DNA from 4 places in the Kitasatospora sp. NBC_01266 genome. Region 3 is predicted to be linked to each of the others. Evidence: riboswitches for the same ligand, from Rfam matches in the RefSeq annotation. Region 3 holds a riboswitch; each other region holds the start of a gene.
What was found. Region 3 has a riboswitch for cobalamin ahead of OG403_RS26815 (cobalamin biosynthesis protein). Riboswitches for the same ligand answer to the same signal wherever they lie in the genome.

Region 1: linked by a shared signal. The riboswitch ahead of OG403_RS29260 (HoxN/HupN/NixA family nickel/cobalt transporter) and the one ahead of OG403_RS26815 (cobalamin biosynthesis protein) in region 3 are both predicted to bind cobalamin.
Region 2: linked by a shared signal. The riboswitch ahead of cobN (cobaltochelatase subunit CobN) and the one ahead of OG403_RS26815 (cobalamin biosynthesis protein) in region 3 are both predicted to bind cobalamin.
Region 4: linked by a shared signal. The riboswitch ahead of OG403_RS23330 (ribonucleoside-diphosphate reductase subunit alpha) and the one ahead of OG403_RS26815 (cobalamin biosynthesis protein) in region 3 are both predicted to bind cobalamin.

The regions. Positions count from the first base shown of each region.
Region 1 covers NZ_CP108458.1:6,816,624-6,819,924, forward strand. The annotation lists gene OG403_RS29250 (helix-turn-helix domain-containing protein) at 85-681, shown strand; gene OG403_RS29255 (MBL fold metallo-hydrolase) at 665-1,639, shown strand; cobalamin riboswitch at 1,827-2,045, shown strand; gene OG403_RS29260 (HoxN/HupN/NixA family nickel/cobalt transporter) at 2,080-3,231, shown strand; gene OG403_RS29265 (APC family permease) at 3,252-3,301, opposite strand, start outside.
Region 2 covers NZ_CP108458.1:2,199,729-2,203,029, reverse strand. The annotation lists gene cobN (cobaltochelatase subunit CobN) at 1-1,632, opposite strand, end outside; cobalamin riboswitch at 1,662-1,786, opposite strand; gene OG403_RS09035 (hypothetical protein) at 1,909-2,625, opposite strand; gene OG403_RS09030 (VOC family protein) at 2,854-3,273, opposite strand.
Region 3 covers NZ_CP108458.1:6,180,612-6,183,912, forward strand. The annotation lists gene OG403_RS26810 (cobyric acid synthase) at 1-1,013, opposite strand, end outside; gene OG403_RS26815 (cobalamin biosynthesis protein) at 1,010-1,966, opposite strand; cobalamin riboswitch at 2,021-2,155, opposite strand; gene OG403_RS26820 (helix-turn-helix domain-containing protein) at 2,304-3,026, shown strand; gene OG403_RS26825 (alpha/beta hydrolase) at 3,192-3,301, shown strand, end outside.
Region 4 covers NZ_CP108458.1:5,332,646-5,335,946, reverse strand. The annotation lists gene OG403_RS23335 (cellulase family glycosylhydrolase) at 1-962, opposite strand, end outside; cobalamin riboswitch at 1,192-1,321, shown strand; gene OG403_RS23330 (ribonucleoside-diphosphate reductase subunit alpha) at 1,513-3,301, shown strand, end outside.

The DNA.
Region 1 (3,301 bases), 640 kb from region 3:
TTAAGCGGACGCCCAGGGCGGCAGGCCCACCGAGAAGCCAAAGAAACCCTTGACATCCGCATATCCCAAAGTACTCTTTGGGATATGCGGATCAGCGACCCCCAGGCGATCCGGGCCCTGGCCCACCCGCTTCGCCTCGACCTGATGGAACTCCTGGCCACCACCGGGCCGGCGACGGCCGCGCAGTGCGGGCGCGTCCTCGGCGTGCCGCAGGCGAACTGCTCCTTCCATCTGCGCCAACTCGCCAAGTACGGCTATGTGGAGGAGGCCGGGCCGGGGCGCGACCGTCGCGAGCGGCAGTGGCGGGTGGCCGAGGCGCAGCCGACCGTGCGGATCGCCGAGGACGGTGACGCGGTGGTCAAGCAGCAGCTCGAACGACTGGTGGTGGAACGGGAGATGCAGGCGATCCTCGATCACCGGGCGCGCGGTGAGCAGGCGGCGCGGGACGAGGAGCGCGGCGTCCCGAAGGCCGCCGTCACCGCCGCGATCGCCGTGCTCTCCGCTGACGAGGCAGCTGAACTCGAGGCGCAGTGGCTGGCCCTGCTCCAGCCCTACCTCGCCCGGGGCACGGCGGACAGCAGCCGGCTCCGGCCCGGACGCCACCGCGTCCGGTACTTCATGGCGGCGACTCCGCTGCCGGACTTCGAAACGGGGGAGAACGAGAATGACGCGGACGACTGACGGTGGCCCGATCGACTTCGTGAGCGCGGCGCCCATCACCGGTTCCCTGGCGGTCAGTTGGATCCACGGCGCGCCCGGCAGGCGCCCGGCCGACGACCCCGCGATCCAGATCCACCACTACGACGAGCACACCGTCATCCTGCGCCAGAGCAAGTCGGTCAACTACGAGGCGCCGTTCATCTTCCTGCTGTTCGGCAACGACCGGGCCCTGCTGCTGGACACCGGCGCTACGGCCGACCCCGACCTCTTCCCGCTGCGCGCCACCGTCGACCGGCTGATCGCCGAGTGGCTCGACCGGAACCCGGCCGAGCACGACGAGGGCCGCGCGCCCTACGAGCTGGTGATCGCGCACACCCACGGGCACGGCGACCACGTGGCGGCGGACGCCCAGTTCGCCGACCGTCCCGCGACCACCGTGGTTCCCCGGGAGGTCGAGGCCGTCCGGTCCTTCTTCGGCCTCGGCGACAACTGGCCCCTGGCGAAGGCCACTTTCGACCTGGGCGGCCGAGTGCTGGAGATCCTCGCCTCACCGGGGCACCACCAGGCGGCGATCACCAGCTACGACCCGTGGACCGGGCTCCTGTTCACCGGCGACACCGTGCTGCCGGGCCGGCTCTACGTGGCCGACTCCGCCGCGTTCCTCGCCTCGATGGAGCGGCTGGTCGCGTTCGCCGGCACCCGGCCGGTCACCCACGTCCTCGGCTGCCACGTCGAGATGAACCGCCGCCCCGGCGGGGAGTACCCGATCGGCGCCGGCTACCAACCCGACGAGCGGGCCCTGGAGATGACGGTGGATCAGCTGACGGCGATCCGCGACGCGGCGGCGGCCCTGGCCGGCCGGCGCGGTGTGCACCGCTTCGACGACTTCATCCTCTACAACGAGCCGCGCAAGGCCGACATGCTCAAGCTGATGGCCCGCGGCCTGGTCCACCAACTGCTGGACAAGTTCAGGAAGTAGCGGCCGGGCCGGCCGGCTCGCGAATCGCCTCGCCGAACCGCCTCGACTCCCGCGCCCGGTTCGAGGGCGCCGCCGCGTTCGTGGACCACCGCTGTGTGCCCTTGGCTGCAAGAGCAGCGGGCCGAGCACGCCCGCCCAGCACATACCTGCACACCTGCGCAGGCTTGTGGATATTGCCGCCAGGGCCATACGGTGGTCCCGCCGTGGTGTTCGGGAAGACCGGTGCACTGTGCTTGCCACAGGAGTCCGGAGCGGCCCTCGCCACTGTGATCAGGAAGTCCGCGCACACCAGACCCACCGTCACGCGGTGGGCGGTCACTGGACGCTTCACGCGTCCGGGAAGGCCGGGAACGGCGCGGGCGCTTCACCTGTCAGCCAGGAGACCGGCCACGGCACCGCACGACGAACTGTCCACGAGGTGCTGGAGAGGCTGCCCTGAGATGACCCTGCCCAAAACCGCTTCCGCCGCCATACCCGCTTCCGCCGCCATGCCCGAAGCCGCCGCGGCGGCCGGGCCCGCCCGAGCCGCGACCGCCGCCCTGACCTGGGAGCGGCGGGACTGGATCCGTACCGGCGGCCTGCTGGCGGTGATCCTGGGCATGCACGTGGTCGCCTTCTTCGTCCTGGTCACGATGGTCGCCCCGCACCACTACACCGTCGGCAACCAGGTCTTCGGCCTCGGACTCGGCGTCACCGCGTACACCCTGGGCATGCGGCACGCCTTCGACGCCGACCACATCGCGGCGATCGACAACACCACGCGCAAGCTGATGGCGGACGGCAAGCGCCCGGTCTCGGTGGGCTTCTGGTTCGCGCTCGGCCACTCCACCATCGTGGTGGTGCTGGCGGGGTTGGTCGCGGCCGGGGCCAAGGTGGTCGGCACTCTGACCGACGACAACTCGGGTGCCCACAAGCTGCTCGGCCTGGTCTCCACCAGCGTCTCCGGCGGGTTCCTCTACCTGATCGCGGCGCTCAACCTGGTCTCGCTGGCCGGGATCCACCGGGTGTTCAAGGCGATGCGGGCGGGCCAGTTCGACGAGCACGAGCTGGAGAAGCACCTGGACAACCGCGGCTTCATGAACCGCGTGCTGGGCCGGCTGACCAGGTCGATCACCCGCCCCGGCCAGATGTACCCGATCGGGCTGCTGTTCGGCATCGGCTTCGACACCGCGACCGAGGTCACGCTGATGGTGATGGCCGGCTCGGGTGCCGCCGCCGGCCTGCCCTGGTACGCGATCCTCTGCCTGCCGCTGCTCTTCGCCTCCGGCATGAGCCTGTTCGACACCCTCGACGGCACGTTCATGAACTTCGCCTACCACTGGGCGTTCTCGAACCCGACCCGCAAGGTGTACTACAACCTCACCATCACCGGCCTGTCGATCGCCGTCGCCTTCCTGATCGGCACCATCGAGCTGGTCGGCGTGCTGCACGACCAGCTCGACCTGACCGACCCGGTGACCGGCTGGATCTCCGGTGTCGACCTGAACAACGTCGGATTCGTGATCGTCGGCCTCTTCGTGGTGGTCTGGGCCGGTGCGCTGGCGTACTGGCGGCTGGCGAAGGTGGAGCAGCGCTGGCCGTCCGGTCGATGACCGCTCGATAACCGGTCGGCTCAGCGCATTCCGGTCGGTGCGGGGTGCCGCGGCGGGATGTCGAGCCGGA
Region 2 (3,301 bases), 4.0 Mb from region 3:
CCCGCACTCGGCGGAGAGCGCGGAGGTCTTGCCGGGCAGCCACTCCAGGTTGCCGTGCTTGCCCAGGTGCACCACGGCGTCGGCGCCGAAGCCGCCGTCCGCCTGTGCGGCGGCGATCCAGCGGTAGGCGGCCAGGTAGTGGTGGCTCGGCGGCAGGTCGGGGTCGTGGTAGATGGCCACCGGGTTGGCGCCGAAGCCGCGCGGCGGCTGGACCAGCACCAGCAGGTTGCCCGCGCGCAGCGCGGCCAGCACGAGGTCGCCGTCCGGGTTCCGGCTGCGGTCCAGGTAGAGCTCGCCGGGCGCCGGACCCCAGTGCTCCTCGACCCGCTCGCGCAGCGCGGCGGGCAGTTCGGCGTACCAGCGGCGGTAGTCGGCGGCGGGGATGCGCACCGGGTTGCGGGCCAGCTGGTCCTCGGTGAGCCAGTCCTGGTCGTAACCACCGGCGTCGATCAGCGCCTTGATCAGCGCGTCACCCTCGTGCTCGCCCTCGACGGGCTCCATCCCCGGGAAGCCCTCGCCCAGCTCCCAGCCCTCGTCGCGCAGGCGGCGCAGCAGGCGGGCCCCGCTGGCCGGGGTGTCCAGGCCGACCGCGTTGCCGACCCGGGCGTGCTTGGTCGGGTAGGCGGAGAGCACCACGGCCAACCGCCGCTCGGCGGCGGGTATGTGGCGCAGCCGGGCGTGCCGGACCGCGATCCCGGCCACCCGGGCGCAGCGCTCGGGGTCGGCGACGTAGACGGTCAGCCCGTCCTCGTCCAGCTCCTTGAAGGAGAACGGCACGGTGATCAGCCGCCCGTCGAACTCCGGCACCGCGACCTGGGTGGCGGTGTCCAGCGGGGAGAGGCCGTCGTCGCTGGACTGCCAGGTCTCGCGCGACCAGGTCAGGCAGAGCGCCTGAAGGATCGGCCGGTCCAGTGCGGCCAGTGCGCCCGCGTCCCAGGCCTCCTCGTCGCCGCCCGCCTGCGCGTCGGCGGGCCGGGTGCCGCCGGCCGCCAGCACGGTGGTCACGATGGCGTCGGCGCTGCCGAGTTCGGCCAGCAGCTCGGCGGGCGCACCGCGCAGCGAGGAGCAGTAGAGCGGCTTGGCCCGCCCGCCCGCGTCCTCGATCGCGGCGCAGAGCGAGTCGACGAAGGCGGTGTTGCCGCTCATGTGGTGCGCGCGGTAGTAGAGGACGGCCACCAGCGGGCCTTCGGCGCGGCGGGCGGTGCGCTCCAGCGGGCCCCAGTCGGGCGCGGAGGCGGGCGGCGCGAAGCCGTGCCCGGTGAGCAGCACGGTGTCGGAGAGGAAGGCGGCCAGCTCGGCCAGGTTGGCGGCGCCGCCGTGCGCGAGGTAGGCGTGCGCCTCGGCCGCCAGGCCCGCCGGGACGGTGGACAGCTCCATCAGCTGCGCGTCCGGCGCCTGCTCGCCGCTGAGCACGATCACCGGGCGCGGCCCGGCGAGCAGCGCATCCAGGCCCTGCTGCCAGGCGCGTCGGCCGCCGAGCAGCCGGACCACCACCAGGTCGGTGCCGTCCAGCAGCTCCGGCAGGTCCTCGGCGCGCAGCCGGGCCGGGTTGCCCAGGCGGTAGGGGACCGGCCCGGCGCTGGCGCGGGCCGAGAGCAGGTCGGTGTCGGAGGTGGAGAGCAGCAGGATCACGCGGCTGGCCTTCCTCGGGGTCCGCGCCCCGGGTGCTGGGGGAGACGGCGGGAGTTCCTGGCTCCCAAGGCCCGTTGAGCCCTGGTCACAGTGGCGGGACCGCACCGGTGTCGCACCGGTTTCCTCCCCTGACGCCGTCTCGGGCGTGAGCGGACCAGGCGGCCCACCCGGCGGACATCCTAACGGGCACCCGACGGCGCGAAGGCGGTGCGGGGAGCGCGCACCAGCGCACTCTCCGCACCGCCTCGAGGCCGGCTCAGCCGCCGGCCCTGCGGACTACTTCCAGGTCAGCCCCTTCTCCAGCGAGAAGGGCTCGCCCCAGTACTGGGCCGTCGTGATCTTCACCGCGGGCGACGGTGCGAGCACCACCGCGCAGCCCTGGGCGGTCTGGCCGTTGGTGAAGCCGCTGGGCAGCGAGTCGGTCTTGCACTTGTCGAACTCGCCGATCACCATCACGTCCTGGCCCTGGGTGCCGTCCGGCAGCAGGCCGGTCATGTGGTCCACGGTGCTGAACGAGAGGTCGGTGCTGCCGACGTTCTTGATCGTGTAGCGGATGTAGTACGGGATCTTGCCGGAGACCTGGTCGCCCAGCTTCAGCGAGGCCAGGTCGGCGGGGTCGCCCGCCTCGATCGTGGTGACGGTCAGCGCGATGGTGCCCTTGGTGTCCCCGTAGACGAACGGGAGCTGCGCGGTCTGACCGATCTTGAAGCTCTGCCCGGCCGTGGCCACCTTCCCGTCGTCGCCGCCACCGCCCGTGTCGGCGGTGGCGGTCGGCGCGGCCGACGTGGTCGGCTTGGCCGCCTTGGTCGCGCCGCCGCTCGCCGGTGCGCTCGGCTTGGCGGTGGTGTCCTTGAACCCGCCGCTCGCCGCGGCGCTGGCGGGCGGCGTGGTGCTGGTGACCTCGTCCGGACCGCAGCCGGTCAGCGCGAAGACGCCGACGGTGGCCAGTCCGATCATGCCGCGGACAGCCTTGGTGCTGCTGATGGTGCTCATGAAGTTATGCCCCGTTGTTTGCCATGGGCCGTCAGCGGACGACCGTGTAGGCATAGTTGATAGCGCAACAGGACCGGTCGACTCCACTCGGCAGCCCCGTTCGTGACGGAGACCACGGCATTCGTTACGGCGTGCGCCGATCCCTCACAGGTCCCCCGCGGCATGGCCACGACAGCGCCCGGCCGACCCGCTCTCGGGTCGGCCGGGCGCGGCTGCCGCTCGACGGCGTCACATCGGGGCGAGCTGGGTGAGCCGGATGTTGTTGCCGGACGGGTCGCGGAAGCCGCAGTCGCGCCCGTAGGGCTGGTCGGTCGGCTTCTCGTTGAACTCCACGCCGCGCGCCGACAGCTCCTGGTACGCGGCGTCGCAGTCGTCGGTGGTCAGGAAGACCGAGCCGGCGCCGCCCTTGGCGGTCAGTTCGCGGATCTGCGCCTGGGTGTCCGCGTCGAAGACCGGCGCGCCGGGCACGGCCATCAGCACGAGCGAGACGTCCGGCTGGCCGACCGGGCCGACCGTGAGCCAGCGGAAGTCGCCCATCTCCGGCACGGTGACGTCGGACCGGACCTCCATGCCCACCTTCTGCGTGTAGAAGGCGAGCGCCTCGTCCTGGTCGTGGACCCAGAGCTGTGCGGTGGCGATCTTGATCATCGGGTTTTCTCCTGGTCCGTGTTGCTTG
Region 3 (3,301 bases):
CCGCAGATCCCGAGCACCGGGCGCCCGGCCGCCGCCCGCTCGCGCAGCGGCTGCTCCAGACCGCGCTCGCGCAGCCAGGCCAGGTCGGCGACGGTCGCCCGGGTGCCGGGCAGCACCACCAGGTCGGCGTCGGCCAGCTCCTCGGGCCGGGTGGCCCAGCGGACCAGCACCCCGGGCTCCTGGGCCAGCGCGTCCAGGTCGGTGAAGTTGGAGAGCCGGGGCAGCCGCAGCACGGCCACCCGCAGCACGTCGGCGCCGAACGGCCCCGCCGAGCAGCGGTCCACCACCGCACCCAGGTCCAGCGAGTCCTCGGCGTCCAGCCACAGGCCGGGCAGCATCGGCAGGGTGCCGAGCACCGGACGCCCGGTCAGCTCGTGCAGCATGTCCAGGCCGGGCCCGAGCAGCCGCGCGTCGCCCCGGAACTTGTTCACCAGCCAGCCCGCCACCAGCCGCTGGTCCTCGGGCGAGAGCAGGGCCAGGGTGCCGAACATCGCGGCGAAGACCCCGCCGCGGTCGATGTCGCCGACCACCACCACCGGCAGCTCGGCGGCCCGCGCCAGGCCCATGTTGGCGATGTCGCGATCACGCAGGTTGATCTCGGCGGGCGAGCCGGCCCCCTCGCAGATCACCACGTCGAACCGGCGGCGCAGGTCGGCCAGGCACTCCAGCGAGCGCTCCAGCAGGTAGGGCTTGCGCTCGCGGTAGTCCAGCGCGCCGACCTCCGCGACCGCCCGGCCCAGCAGCACCACCTGGCTGCGGCCGTCCGCACCGGGCTTGAGCAGCACCGGGTTCATCGCGGCCTCCGGCTCCACCCGGGCCGCCTGCGCCTGCATCACCTGGGCCCGGCCGATCTCCGCGCCGTCCAGGGTGACCATCGAGTTGAGCGACATGTTCTGCGCCTTGAACGGGGCCACCTTGACGCCCCGGCGGACCAGCCAGCGGCAGATCCCGGCGGTCACCACGCTCTTCCCGGCGTCCGAGGTGGTGCCCGCCACCAGCAGCGCGTTGCTCATATCCGTCCCCTCCGCAGTACCGCGGCGCGCAGTGCCACCGTGGTCCCCAACGCCAGCAGCCCGACCCGGCGCGACAGCCGGCAGGCCCGTTCGATGTCCGCCGCCGCCACCGGGCGCAGCTCGGCGCCCAGCACCGGGCGGTGCTCTTCGCGGGTGCCGTAGCGCAGCGTCCCGCCCAGCCGCACGCCGAGCGCGCCCGCGAAGGCCGACTCGGCCTGCCCGGCGTTCGGGCTCGGGTGCGCGCCGCCGTCGCGCCGCCAGACGCGCCAGGCGGTGCTCGGCCGCTCGGCCGCCGCCACCGTGAGCAGCGCGGTCAGCCGGGCGCCGGGCCAGCCGGCCACGTCGTCCAGGCGGGCCGCCGCCCAGCCGAACCGGCGGTACTTCGGCGACTTGTGGCCGACCATCGCGTCCAGCGTGTTGACGGCGCGAAAGCCGAGCAGGCCCGGCGCGCCCGCGAGCGCGCCCCAGACCAGGGCGTTGACCACGGCGTCGGCGGTGTTCTCGGCCACCGACTCGACCACGGCGCGGGCGATCTGCTGCTCGTCCAGCGCGCTCGGGTCGCGACCGCACAGGTGCGGCAGGCGCCGCCGGGCGGCGGCCAGGTCACCGGCCGTCAGCGCGGCGCCGATGGTGCGCGCCTCGCGGGTGAGCGAGCTGCCGCCGAGCACGGTCCAGGTGGCGGCGGCGGTGAGCGCCGCGCCGTCCCGGCGGTCCGGGTGCAGCGCCCGGCCCAGCACCGCCGCGCCGCCCGCCACCGCACCCACGCACAGGGCGGTGTGCAGCGCCCCGGCGCCCCGGTGGTCGCGCCAGAGCGCGCGTTCGAGCAAGGTGGCCGCGCGGCCGAAGGCGGCCACCGGGTGGCCGCGCCGAGGGTCGCCGAACCGGGCGTCGGCCGCGTAGCCGGCCACGGCGCCCAGGGCGTACGGAAGCGCGCGGTGGAAAACCCCCGCCATGTGTCGTGTGTCCTCACTCAGGGTCCGCGCCCTGGATCGACGTACCGGCGGCGAGAGTCTCCTGGCTCCCGGGTGGCTGACACACACCCGGGCCTTCCAACAACCCTGTGGCGGGCCGCCGTGACCGTACGTCGGGCGTGCTCCCCGGTGACAGTGGCGGGACCGCGCCGGATTCGCACCGGCTTCCTCTCCTTGCCTCCGTTTGGCCCGAGGATCCCATCACGCCTGTCAAGGGGGAGTCAACCAGGTGGATCGCCAACGGCCCTCGGCGGCCCACCACCCGACTTCGTGCGTTCGGCGGCTGCGGCCGCGCCCGTCCCGCCCCTAGCGTCGGCGCATGCGAAGAAGCCGGCCACCGGCCCCCACCCCGGTCCCGTTCTCCCCGCAGGCCGCTCGCGCGCACCGCGAGGCCCTCGGCCTGACCGCCGAGCAGGTGACCAAGGCGCTGGCCGCGCACGGCGTGCGCCTGCTGCCCACCCATGTGACCGGCTGGGAGAGCGGCGAACTGCGCCCCGACGAGACGGAACTGATCGCGCTGGCCCGGGTGCTGTGGTGTCCGGCGGACCAGCTGATGGGCGCGGCGCCCGGCACGCTGCGCGACTTCCGGGTGGCCCGCGAGCTGTCCCGGGAGCAGGCCGCGAACCGGATCGGGGTGGGCCTGCGCAGCTACACCGACGCCGAGTCGACCGGGCGCTGGAGCTGGGACGAGGAGTGCAGCGCCGCGCTGGCCGAGGTGCTCGGGCTGACCCTGCGCGACCTGGTCCGGGTCCGGGGCGCCGGCCCCGAGCTGGAGCAGCGGCTGCGCCAGTGCGTGGACGGGCGCTGGCGGGCCCAGCTGGCGGCGATCGGCGCGCTGGTCCCGGTGCCCCGGCAGACCCTGGGCACGGTGCTGGCGGGGCTGTGCGGCGAGTACCAGGTGCCCTCGCACTGGGGCGCGGGCAGCTGGGGTGCCGCGCCCGCGGCCGAGCCGGGACCGCGCCCACCGGAGCCCGAGCAGGCGCCGGTCGACCGGTTCTGGAGCCTGCTGGCCGGCCGGGACACCGGCGGCCTGCCGGTCTGAGCAGCCCGGCCCGGTCGGCTCCCCTGCCGGTCTGAGCAGCCCGGCCCGGTCGGCTCCCCTGCCGCTTCCGCCGAGCCCGGACGGCGGCGTTGCGGTGGCCGCGCCGCACGGCTCGCGGTGGACTGGAAAGGCCGTGTCAGCGCCGCCACCACTCCAGGGAGAGCCATGCGTTGGGGAACCGCCGTCGCCGCAGCCACCGCCGTCGCCGCCGGAGCGGGCCTGGCCGCCCTGCTGATCGGGCGCCGGGTCTCCGACCTGAGCCTGCGCCCCGACCC
Region 4 (3,301 bases), 850 kb from region 3:
TGGGTGTTCTGCGGCGTGATGACGGTGCCGTCGGTCACCGTGCCGGGCCCGTTGGTGGCGGCGCCGGTCTCGGTGATCCAGATCGGCAGGTCCGGCGTGCCGTAACTGGTCAGGATCGCCACCAGGTTGCCCGGGGCGCTGCTGATGTCCTCCATCGCGGTGCCGAACGAGGTCTTGGCGCTCGGCAGGTACGGGTAGGTGTACGGGTGGTAGCTGATCGCGTCCACCATCTTGTTGGCGCCCAGCTTGCAGACCGCGGTGAGGAAGTCGCCCTGCGAGACGTAGCCGGCGTCCTGGCCGGTGCTCACCGCCGCCAGGCCGCCGAGCAGGATGTAGGCCTTGGGGTCCGCGGCACGCAGCGCCTTGCTGGTGTCGCCGAGCAGTTGAGTGTAGGCGGCCGGGTCGGGGGCCGGTGCCCAGAACGGGATGTTCGGCTCGTTCCACACCTCCCAGGTGTGCACGCCCTGCGGGGCGTACCGCTTGGCGGCGGCCGCGGCGAAGGCGGCGAACAGGTTCGGGTCGGCCGGCGGGCAGGCGTCGTCCGAGGCGCAGCTCGCCTTGCGGGCCCACGGCGGGGTGTAGCCGATGGTGGGCAGCACCTCCAGGCCGCGGGCCTTGGCGGCGCTGAGGACCCGGTCGAACCGCTGCCACTCGTAGGTCTTCGGGCTGTCCGGCTGGATGTCGTCCCAGGACAGGTCGACCCGGATCCACTTGGAGCCGGTGTCCACGGCGTCACCCAGGCCGGTCGCCAGGTCCTGGTCGTTCTTCCAGGTGAGGGTGTCCCCGTAGGAGATGCCGATCCGCAGCGGCTTGCCCGGGTCCGCCGGCGCCTGGCTCGGCACGGGCGACCCGCCGGCCGTGACGGCTCCGGGGCCCGGCTTGGCGGCGGCCCCGGCCGAGGGCGAAGCGGTGGTGACGGTGCCGGCGAGGACGGTCGCGACCGCCGATACGATGAACGCCACCAACGCCGCCCGTAGGCGCTGCCTTCTCCCCGTGTCCCTCACCATGCGGCACAGCCTAGGCCAGCGTTCTGAGACCGCCGCGTGGCGGGGCGACCCCCGTCCCGCGGAGCCGCGACCGGTCGCCGACGCGGCGTCAGGCGACCTTCCGGCACCGACCGCCTTACTGCCCGCTGTGTGCGCGACACTACACATGACACTACATATGGGGTGCCTCGAAGGGGCCACCACTACATGTATGCTCACTCTCGCTGTCGACGCAGGGGAACCCGGTGCGAATCCGGGACTGCCCCGCAGCGGTGAGCGGGCCCGCCCCCGGGTGGCCCGCCAGTCCGAGTACCTGCCGACGGTGTGCCGCCCGGCCTCCCCGCAGAGGCCTTTCACGCACCGCAGTACCGTCCGGCCTCGCGGGCAGGCCAGGGTGACGACGCGCGCGCCGCAACGATTCGGCGTGCCCATCTCCCCTGCCCGGCGCGCACAGGCCACGGACGCCTCCCAGCCCGCCGCCGCCCCAGGAGAGAGCGCCTTGACCGTCGCTGCCTCAGTTGCTTCCCTGCCCTCACAGGGACACGCCGACGCCGCCCAGACCGACCCCGGTACTGCGCTGCTCCGGCTGCTCACCGACCGAAGCGCCGACCTCCCCCAGGTGGACCCCGGCCACGTCGCCGCCGCCGCGCTGCGCGGCCGCCATGCCGGCTCGGACTTCGCCGAGCTTCGCGGGTTGGCCGTGGACGCCGCCGCTTCGATGATCGCCGAGGACCCCCAGTACTCGAAGCTGGCCGCCCGGCTGCTCGCCCAGGAGATCGCCGACGAGGCGAACGGCCAGGGCGCCACCTCGTTCACCGCCTCGATCGCCGTCGGCCACGCCGAGGGCCTGATCGGCGACACCACCGCCGCCTTCGTGGCCAAGCACGCCGCGGCGCTGAACGCGCTGATCGACGAGCAGGGCGACGACCGCTTCGAGTACTTCGGCCTGCGCACCGTGCAGTCCCGCTACCTGCTGCGTCACCCGATCACCCGCAAGGTGGTGGAGCGCCCGCAGCACTTCCTGCTCCGGGTCGCCTGCGGCCTGGCGGTGGGCGACAGCGAGCAGTCGGTGGCCGAGGTCGCCGAGCTCTACCGGCTGATGAGCCGCCTGGAGTACCTGACCAGCTCGCCCACCCTGTTCAACTCCGGTACCCGGCACCCGCAGATGTCCAGCTGCTACCTGCTGGACTCGCCGCTGGACAACCTGGACTCGATCTACTCCCGGTACGCCCAGATCGCCCGGCTCTCCAAGCACGCCGGCGGCATCGGCCTGTCCTACACCCGGATCCGCTCGCGCGGCAGCCTGATCCGCGGCACCAACGGCAAGTCCAACGGCATCGTGCCGTTCCTGCGCACCCTGGACTCCTCGGTCGCCGCGGTCAACCAGGGCGGCCGCCGCAAGGGCGCGGCCTGCGTCTACCTGGAGACCTGGCACGCGGACATCGAGGAGTTCCTCGAACTGCGCGACAACACCGGCGAAGAGGCCCGCCGCACCCACAACCTCAACCTGGCGCACTGGATCCCGGACGAGTTCATGCGCCGGGTCAACGCCAACGCCGACTGGTCGCTCTTCTCGCCGGCCGACGTGCCCGAGCTGGTCGACCTGTGGGGCGAGGAGTTCGACGAGGCCTACCGCAAGGCCGAGTTGGCCGGCAAGGCGGTCCGCACCATCCCGGCGCAGACCCTGTACGCCCGGATGATGCGCACCCTGGCGCAGACCGGCAACGGCTGGATGACCTTCAAGGACGCCGCCAACCGCGCCGCCAACCAGACCGCGCTGCCCGGCCGCACGGTGCACTCCTCCAACCTGTGCACCGAGATCCTGGAGGTCACCGACGACTCCGAGACCGCGGTCTGCAACCTGGGCTCGGTCAACCTCGGTGCCCACGTGGCCGCCGGCGCCACCGCCGCCGACCTGGTGAACGCCATGGACTGGGCCCGGCTGGACGCCACCGTGCGCACCGCCGTGACCTTCCTGGACCGGGTGGTGGACATCAACTTCTACCCGACCACCGAGGCCGCCACCTCCAACTCCCGCTGGCGGCCGGTGGGCCTGGGCGTGATGGGCCTGCAGGACGTCTTCTTCCGGCTCGGCCTGGACTTCGACTCCGCCGAGGCCAAGCGGCTCTCCACGCTGATCGCCGAGCGGATCATGCTGACCGCCTACGAGCGCTCCAGCGAGCTGGCCGAGCAGTTCGGGCAGCACCCGGCCTACGCCGAGACCCGCGCCGCCCGCGGCCAGCTGCACATCGACCACTTCGCCGACGCCACCCCGCAGTGGACCGAGCGCTGGACGGCGCTGCGCGGCACGATCG